2 regions of the Ammoniphilus oxalaticus genome follow, and region 1 is predicted to be linked to the other one. Evidence: riboswitches for the same ligand, from Rfam matches in the RefSeq annotation. Region 1 holds a riboswitch; the other holds the start of a gene.
What was found. Region 1 has a riboswitch for S-adenosylmethionine ahead of metH (methionine synthase). Riboswitches for the same ligand answer to the same signal wherever they lie in the genome.

Region 1 (4,432 bases):
CCGTCGCCAAAATGATCTTTCCTTTGGTCGATGAACTCGCCTTTTCCATAAAGGGTTCAAGGTGGGAAACGGAGGTTTTCATCACTTCAGCGCTTTGCAGCACTTCCGCCACAATCAGCTCATTGTTATTGAAAAGACGCCCGACTTCACTCATTCCATTCATCAACGGTCCGTTGATAATTTCTAACGGCGGATATTTTTGAAGCGCTTCGTCTAAGTCTTTGATCAGCCCGTCTTTTGAGCCTTCGACGACATATTGCGCTAACCGCTCCTCTAACGTCAAATTAGAAATTTCTATTTTCTTCTCTACCTTCTTTTCCCGGTAGAAGGCAGTAAACGTAGCAAGCGTTTCGTCCGTTGTGTCAAACAAAAGCTCTTCTGACATTTGACGCTCTTCCGCCGGTATCGAAGCAAACCGCTCGAGTTTCTCGGTATTAACGATAGCATAATCCAATCCCGCTCTTGTACAGTGGTACAAATAGATCGCGTTTAGCACTTCGCGACCAGCAGGCGGCAGACCAAATGACACGTTGCTCACACCTAAGATCGTTTGACATTCAGGCATGGCCTCTTTGATCATTCGAATCCCTTCGACGGTTTCTTTCGCTGATCCAATGTACGACTCATCACCTGTTCCAACTGGGAAAACGAGCGGGTCAAAAATAAGGTCACGCGGATCGAGACCGTACTTATTCACCAACAGATCGTAGGAACGCTGCGCCACTTCCAACTTACGCTCACGCGTCACCGCCATCCCCGTTTCATCGATCGTTCCAACAACAACGGCCGCTCCATAGGTTTTAACCAACGGGGCTACCTGTTCAAAGCGCTCCTCCCCGTCTTCCAGGTTAATCGAGTTGATGATCGCTTTTCCTTGTGAAAATTTCAAAGCAAGTTCAATTACTTCGTGGTCAGTTGAGTCAATCATCAGCGGGACTTTCACCTTTTTAACGACATAGTCCAAAAACTTACTCATATCTTCCGCTTCGTCTCGATCAGGGTCCGCTAAACAAACGTCGATAATATGAGCCCCTTTTCGAACTTGGCCGCGAGCAATCTCGGAAGCTTCCTCGTACTTTTCTTCTTTAATTAAGTTTTTAAACTTTCTAGAGCCGATCACGTTCGTTCGCTCCCCGACAAACAACGGTCGGTTGTCCTCTTCCAAATAAACCGGTTCGATTCCTGACACAACATGACCGTGCGGTTCAGCTTCCGTCCTCGGTTTGTAATCCTTTAATTTTTCAGCTAATACCCGAATGTGTTCTGGCGTTGTACCGCAACAGCCACCGGCGATATTCAACCAACCTTGTTTTGCAAAATCCGCCAACTTGGTTGCCAGCGCTTCCGGTGATTCGTGGTAATGCCCGTTTTCGTCAGGCAACCCCGCGTTCGGATAACAGCTCACCCCACACTGGGCCAATTCGGAAACGGTTCGGATATGGTCTCGCATGAACTCCGGACCTGTAGCGCAGTTTAGACCAACGGAAAGCGGTTTTAAATGTTCTAACGAAATATAAAACGCTTCGATGTTTTGCCCCGCAAGCGTTGTTCCCATCGGCTCGATCGTCCCCGAGATCATCACAGGCAGTTCTTTTTCAAGTTCTTTGAATGATTCTTTAATCCCGATGCTGGCTGCTTTAACGTTCAACATATCTTGAGCCGTTTCAAGCAGCAAGAGGTCTACCCCGCCTTGAATTAGAGCCCTGGCCTGTGATCGGTACGATTCAACCAATTCATCAAAAGTAACGCCGCCCGTTACAGATAACGTTTTCGTCGTCGGACCCATCGCGCCCGCAACAAAACGTGGCCACTCTGGCGTCGAGTATGCGTCAACCGCTTCTCTCGCAATTCGAGCCGCGGCTATATTAATTTCCTCATCATATTCTTCAAGATCATATTCAGCTAAAACAACCGTTGCTGATCCGAATGTATTCGTTGAGATGATGTCTGCGCCCGCTGCCAAATACTCTTTGTGGATCTGTAAAATAACATCCGGACGGGTGATATTAAGGTTCTCGTTACAGCCATCTAGCTCTTCTCCACCGAAATCCTCCTCGGTGAGATTCGCTTGCTGAAGCATTGTCCCCATCGCCCCATCAAGAATTAAGATCTTTTTCTCCATCTGTCGCTTCAAACTTTGCTCAGACAATTCCTTCCACTCCCTCCACCTACTCATTGTAATCTGTCTTTTTACATAGTGTACCAGATACAATGCTAGTACTGTCTGTTTTTAACGGTTTACAAATAAAAAACTCCTTCGTATAAGAAGGAGTGATTTGTCTACGTCTTCTTATCTTTCAGAACCTTCGACCGTCGTTCTGCTGGAATTAGCACCTGCTAGTATCCTAACGGTTGCTGGGCTTCAAAGGGCCAGTCCCTCCACCTCTCTAGATAAGTCAAGTTTAATTGTTAGTAGTACACTATCATTGAAAATATATATTGTCAATATAACGATGTTCGAAACAGTTCGGTGCGCTGCTGGAAAAAAGATAGACGGGGATCAGGGGGGCAGCAGACATAGTTATGGAATGTTGTTGATGAAAAAGAAGAGATTGGCGCGCAGCTCTTTATTTCCATAGTTATTTAAATTTGTGGATGGACAAACTAACTTGTTTAAGTTAAGATAGGAACAGGTGTTCCCTATTGGGTTAAAAGGAGGATTCCACATGCTTCAAAAACGCGACTTTTTTGTCAATCAAAATGTCCGCCTCGAACGTCTCCAACAGCATTTTAATCGTTTTAAAAAAGAAGAAACTTGCAGACATGTCCTCAATCAACTCATTATTTTTAAGCAAAAACAACAACACAAATGTCCGCATTGCGCAAGCGTAACAGTTGTTCGTTACGGGAAATACCGTGATCGCCAACGCTACAAATGCAAGGAGTGCTGTAGAACTTTTAATGATTTAACCAATACCCCTCTACACTACACCCATTCACCTTATAAATGGATTCAATTTATCTATAGCCTTATTTGCAAACAAACATTGGCTTTTTCATCTTCAGATGTAGATATCTGCTATTCTACTGCTTATTTCTGGCGGCATAAAATCATTCATGCTTTAGCCCACGTCAACCCCGATCCGAAACAAACGATCCTAATCCACTCTAAATACCCGTATCTCTGTGTCCGCCAACACCCACCACAGCTGATTGGAGATTCAGAGGATGGACTCAAATTTACTAATTGGATCCAATCATTTCAATGGATCGCAAGAAGGTTTGTTGACCGCTATCTCGCTTGGTTCCAATTTCTCGAAAAACTAGACACGGATTCGGACCTGGACAAAATTAAATTTATGCTATTTTCGGCATGTTCCCAACCGCTTCTTCAAACATACAACACTATTAAAATTAAATCTCCTTTTTAGATAAAATGACCGATCAACAACATTCGATAGCTATACGAAAATATTTAAGATTATAACCCGCCTCTCATATGCATTAATACCATTCCAAACGTGATTAAAAAAGGACTACCCATTGGCAGCCCCTTTCATCAATCGCGCTTTTTATAAAGTAAAGTTCATGACCCGAGACCAGATTCCTTTTTTCTTCTTCTCTCTCTCTTCTCGAATCTTACCGAGATTATCCATCAGTTCTTGATCCCGTTTTGCGATTTCAACCTCTTGCATCCTTGTTTTTAAATCCGCAATTTCATGTTGTAGTAATTCTATCGTTTGCTTCATCTCCTCAATCATTTTGGAATCTATCGCAAGATCCCCGACCGAGATGCCGGCTTGGATTAAAGAATGCTCAGCTTGTCCAAATTTTTCGCCTAATCCTTCACGAATATCATGTTGATCTAAGCCATTATCCCTTGCTTCTTGTATAAATTGAAAAACAACTAATGCGTCCTTTTTAAACCGAACCTGTTTTCCCTCGATATCCATCGGAACAAACTGGTAAAACTGATCCTTCCAGCTACGAACACTTTGCCACGTCGTATTCAATTCCTTTGCCATATCTTTTAAGGAGTACCACTGTTCCGCCAAACTACTCATCCTTTCCAGAAGATTCTAAATCTATTCTAGCAAAGATGTTGCGAGAATTATGTCAGATAGTGGATAACACTTGTGTAAGAAATTGTTCGCTATTGTCGGATCAATGTCATTCTCCCCATTCTCATTGCCGCATCCATCACAATCGGAGCGATTTCTCGCATTTTTTCCTCTGTTAGACGAGAAACTGGTCCTGAAACAGATAAGACCCCGAGCAGTTGCCTGTGACGATCAAAAATCGGAGCCGCAACAGCGCTCGTTCCTGATTCCCGTTCTTCCAGACTCGTCGCATAGCCATCGCGACTGATCCGCTCCAGTTGTTGGCGATACCGGTTCAAATCAACCAACTCCGGCCAACCTGGATCTCTTAAGATATAATTTTGAGTTTCTAAATCGGAAAATGCAACTAGCGCTTTGCCCGATGCTCCGAC
Region 2 (4,432 bases), on a different contig from region 1:
ATGTTGGGTTCGTAATGAAAACGGATCAAAATTCGGGACAAGCTGAATTAATTGTAGTTCAACAAACAGCGCCCCGCTTGTGGCGCATTCGAACGTTTAATGAAACAGGCTTGTTGATTGAGCGGCAGTATTCGTTGCGGGCCCTTCGCCAGGAGGCGGTCATGGTCAAAGCCGTAAATCTTTCAGGGGCGCATGATGGGAGAATCGGTTACCGCTCCCAAATTACACAAGGTTACCCGACCTACCTATTTCCGATTCTCTATCCATATGGTACATCGCTGCTTTCAGTAGCGCTTATCCTTTATTATTTTGCGGAACTACGGCCACAGGCGCCTTCGAAAAAAAGAATTTAACTACGGGGCTGCCTGAATTGACCCCCAACACTCGTTAGTAAAAGTGTTTGCAGATTACCTTAATCAGGGGTTCGAAATCGCGCCCCCAACACTGTTTAGTAAAAGGGGGTACTCACCGAGGCCAGCAGAATCCGTAAATTAAGAGGCTACTGCACGTCCCCACCCCCAACACTCGCTAGTAAAAGCCGCAGCCTCTTTTGAGCTGCCCCGCCCCATACCGAACCGTATCACGGCCTACTCGGTTTGCCCCTAAATTGCCCAAACAATTCTAAAAATAGAAAATTGGGTTTAAAAAAACTCTTTTCTGTCGAGACTGTTTGCTAAGGAGATAGAAAAGAGAGGGGATTACGAAGGGCATGAGAAAAGTAAGCTTGGTTTTATTTTCAGTAATGATCTTAGTTATGAGTTGGGAAAATCAAAAATCGGTTGCGGCTTTATTTTCAGGCGATGGGGTTCCTGAACAGTCGATTCGCTTGCGGATCATTGCCAACAGCGATGCTCCTCAAGATCAAATTTTAAAAAGAAAGATTCGCGACAACATCAATAACTACCTTGCCGATCAAGTGGAAGAGCTAGATTCACTAGAGCAGGCGAGACAAAAGATGCATGCAGAGCTTCCCGCGTTGGAAGAAATCGTGGAACAAACGGTGGCTGACAGCGGGTTCACATATGAGAGTAACGTAGAATTAGGCGTCGTTCCTTTTCCGACAAAAATGTACGGACAATACGTTTATCCGGCTGGCGATTATGAAGCGTTGCGGGTGACGGTTGGTGAAGGGCGCGGTCAAAATTGGTGGTGTGTGTTGTTCCCGCCGTTATGCTTTGTGGATATTACGACAGGCGATGCCGTCAAAAAGGACGAGCAGGGGAACCACGAGTTAGCAGACGGGGGCGATGGCGCGCCGCAAGTTCAGGTTAAGTTTTTCTTGTTTGAAATCTTCCAAAAACTATGGAAAAGCATTTTCGGCTAATCTAAAAAGATTGACAGAATGAAAAGAGCCCATGTATCATATCATTAACTAACCTTATATAGTGGAAATAAAATTGAAATCGATTTTCTTATTCGGAGCAGGTGGAGGGACTGGCCCTATGAAACCCGGCAACCCGTTAGGACCAATAACAATTCCTAAAGAGGGTGCTAATTCCTGCAGGTGGCGATCCGATCATCTGAGAAATAAGGAGGAACTCAGTATAACGAGATAGAGATGGATGACGAGAGACCTTCTACCTTTTTTTGCAAAGCGTAGAAGGTCTATTTATTTGGAAGATGGCAGAGGGGGAGCGAGAACGTGAAGGATCATCTGTTACAGTATATACAGAAAAACATACTCATTGGAGACGGAGCGATGGGAACGTTGCTTCATGGTTATGGCGTGCCTGTTGGCGCGTGCGGGGAAGAGTGGAATTTGACCCGCCCGGATTTAATTCGAGAAATTCACGCGAGTTATCTTGCGGCCGGCGCTACTTTAATAGAAACAAATACGTACGGAGCGAACCGTGAAACGTTATCAAAGTACGGGTTAGAGGATCAAGTTGAGGCCATTAATCGGGCCGCGGTCCAGTTGGCAAGAGAAGCGATTGGCGATGAAGCGTACATTGTTGGCGCGGTCGGCGGCATTTTAGGCGGCAGAAAAACCAATTTTGATCGCGAAAAACTACAGTATGCCTACGATGAACAAATCAATAGTTTGCTAAAGGAATCGTTGGATGGAATCATGCTTGAAACGTTTTGCAACGTGGAAGAAGCGATCATCGCGATCGAAGCGATTAAGCGGGTAAGCTCGATTCCCGTCCTCTGCCAACTATCGGTCCAGGACCTGACTCGCACATTGGATGGTTATCCGTTAGATGAAGCTTTTGGTCGACTTTTGGAGGCGGGAGCGAGTGTCGTTGGGCTAAACTGTTACAATGGACCCGCGAACCTAATCCGTTCTTTTGAAAAGTTGAACTTACCTGAAGGGACCTTATTATCGGCTTATCCCAACGCGGGTTTGCCCGCCTATGTGGACGGAAAATACGAATATGAGTCTTCGCCTGAATATTTTGCGGAAAGCGCTGAAAAATTGGTTGAACTGGGTATCCGCATTATCGGCGGGTGTTGCGGGACAACGCCTGAGCATATCTCCGCTGTCGCCAAACGCCTAAAAGGAAAAGAGCCGCAACGGGTGCAAGTGAACGAACGAGCGTTGCGACCGGATCGTGTTGTGATTCCGTATCCAGAGATCAGTTCTGAAAAAACGATCCCGCAATTGGCTCGCGAACGAACGACGGTGATTGTCGAGTTGGATCCGCCGCGGGAATTGGACTTCGAACCGTTTTTAGATGGAGCGGCTGCCTTAAAAGAAGCAGGGGTCGATGCGATCACGATGGCGGATAATTCACTAGCGATGACGCGGATGAGCAACATGGCGCTAGGGGCGATCGTCAAAGAAAAAATTGGCGTCCGTCCACTCGTTCACATGACTTGCCGTGACCGTAATTCAATCGGCCAGCAATCCCACCTGATGGGACTGCACGCGTTAGGGATTGACCATCTCTTAGCGATTACGGGAGACCCGACGCGGTGCGGCGATTTACCGGGGGCTTCCTCAGTGTACGATATGACCTCATTTGAATTGATTCGGATGATCAAACAGCTTAATGAAGGAATCGGCTTCTCCGGTAGAGAGTTGAAAAAGCGTTCGACCTTTACTGTCGCAACCGCTTTTAATCCAAACACGCGTCATTTGCATAAAGCAGTGGAACGATTGGAGAAGAAGCTCGAGGCAGGGGCGGATTACATCATGAGCCAACCGCTGTATGATCACGACCAGTTTGCGCAAGTAGCGGAAGCGACCGCTCATTTAGACGCGCCGATGTTTGTCGGGATCATGCCGTTGACAGGTCATCGCAATGCCGAATTTTTGCACAATGAAGTGCCGGGCATTCAGTTGTCTGATGAAGTGCGATCCCGCATGGCCAAGTTTGAAGGGGATGACGCCCGCAAACAAGGAGTCGAAATCGCCCTCGAACTGTTGGAAACCGCGCAACGTTATTTTAACGGAATCTATTTGATCACACCGTTCATGCGTTATGAAATGACCGTCGAGCTGGCTCTGCAAGCGAAAAAAGGGGTAAAAGAAGATCACCTCGCTCGAAACTAGCATTTTACCGTTGTCTTTTTTGGCATAACTATCATTCTAGAACATATAAATCATAGAAAAGCTAGAATGAGGGGGACGAGTAACGTGCTAAATAACAATAGTGTGGTACGGATGGCAACGAAACAAGATGTGTCGGCGATAGTGAAACTTTTAGAACAGGGTAAACTAAACGCAACAGGAATTGAGCAACATATTGAAAACTTTTTAGTTGTGGAACAAACGGAGCCGCGACGGATTATCGGAACAGCCGGCTTAGAAATAAGCGATGAAAAACGCGGATTGCTCCGTTCACTGGCGCTCGATTCGACCTACCTCGAAGCAAACGCATTAATGGAGTTGGTGAGAATTTTGTTAGCATTTGCTGTACAAAAAGGGGTACAAGAAATTTATTTGCTAACACCCTCCACTTCTTTTTTCGAGTTTTTCGGATTTGAGGCGATTGAACACACGGATACGCCCGCCTCGATCCAACAATCGGCCCATTTTCGACAAGCAAAAACAGACTTATCCACGGTGATGGTCTATCAAACACGAAAAAAGTAACATTTTGTTGAGGAAAAGTTATGAACAAGTTATCCACAGAGTGTTGATAACTTGTTTGTTTATCTACAGGTAAAGAAGTAAATACGTATTTAAAAAGGATTTTGATGGATTATGATCAGTTATCAAACGAAAGTATGGCATGTGGATAATGTTGTGGAGGAACAAAAATATTATCCACAACTCGATGAGGCGTCCGCTTTATTGCGCGCAGGTGAGGCGATCGCTTTTCCGACGGAAACAGTCTATGGATTGGGGGCTAACGCGCTTTCCTCAGCGGCGGTCAAACGCATTTTTGAAGCAAAAGGGCGTCCAAGTGACAACCCGTTAATTGTCCACATTGCCGATCAGCAAGCTGTTCACCAATTGGTCCGCTCGATTCCTGAAAAAGCGCAG

Region 2: it holds a riboswitch for S-adenosylmethionine, as region 1 does, so the genes downstream of both, BEP19_RS14055 (bifunctional homocysteine S-methyltransferase/methylenetetrahydrofolate reductase) here and metH (methionine synthase) in region 1, are expected to answer to the same signal.

The regions. Positions count from the first base shown of each region.
Region 1 covers NZ_MCHY01000011.1:103,604-108,035, forward strand. The annotation lists gene metH (methionine synthase) at 1-2,122, opposite strand, end outside; SAM riboswitch class I at 2,288-2,398, opposite strand; partial or broken gene BEP19_RS18295 (transposase) at 2,667-2,937, shown strand; gene BEP19_RS15730 (MerR family transcriptional regulator) at 3,513-3,995, opposite strand; gene BEP19_RS15735 (IclR family transcriptional regulator) at 4,094-4,432, opposite strand, start outside.
Region 2 covers NZ_MCHY01000009.1:529,905-534,336, forward strand. The annotation lists gene BEP19_RS14045 (hypothetical protein) at 1-353, shown strand, start outside; gene spoIIR (stage II sporulation protein R) at 710-1,324, shown strand; SAM riboswitch class I at 1,410-1,534, shown strand; gene BEP19_RS14055 (bifunctional homocysteine S-methyltransferase/methylenetetrahydrofolate reductase) at 1,643-3,496, shown strand; gene BEP19_RS14060 (GNAT family N-acetyltransferase) at 3,581-4,039, shown strand; gene BEP19_RS14065 (L-threonylcarbamoyladenylate synthase) at 4,151-4,432, shown strand, end outside.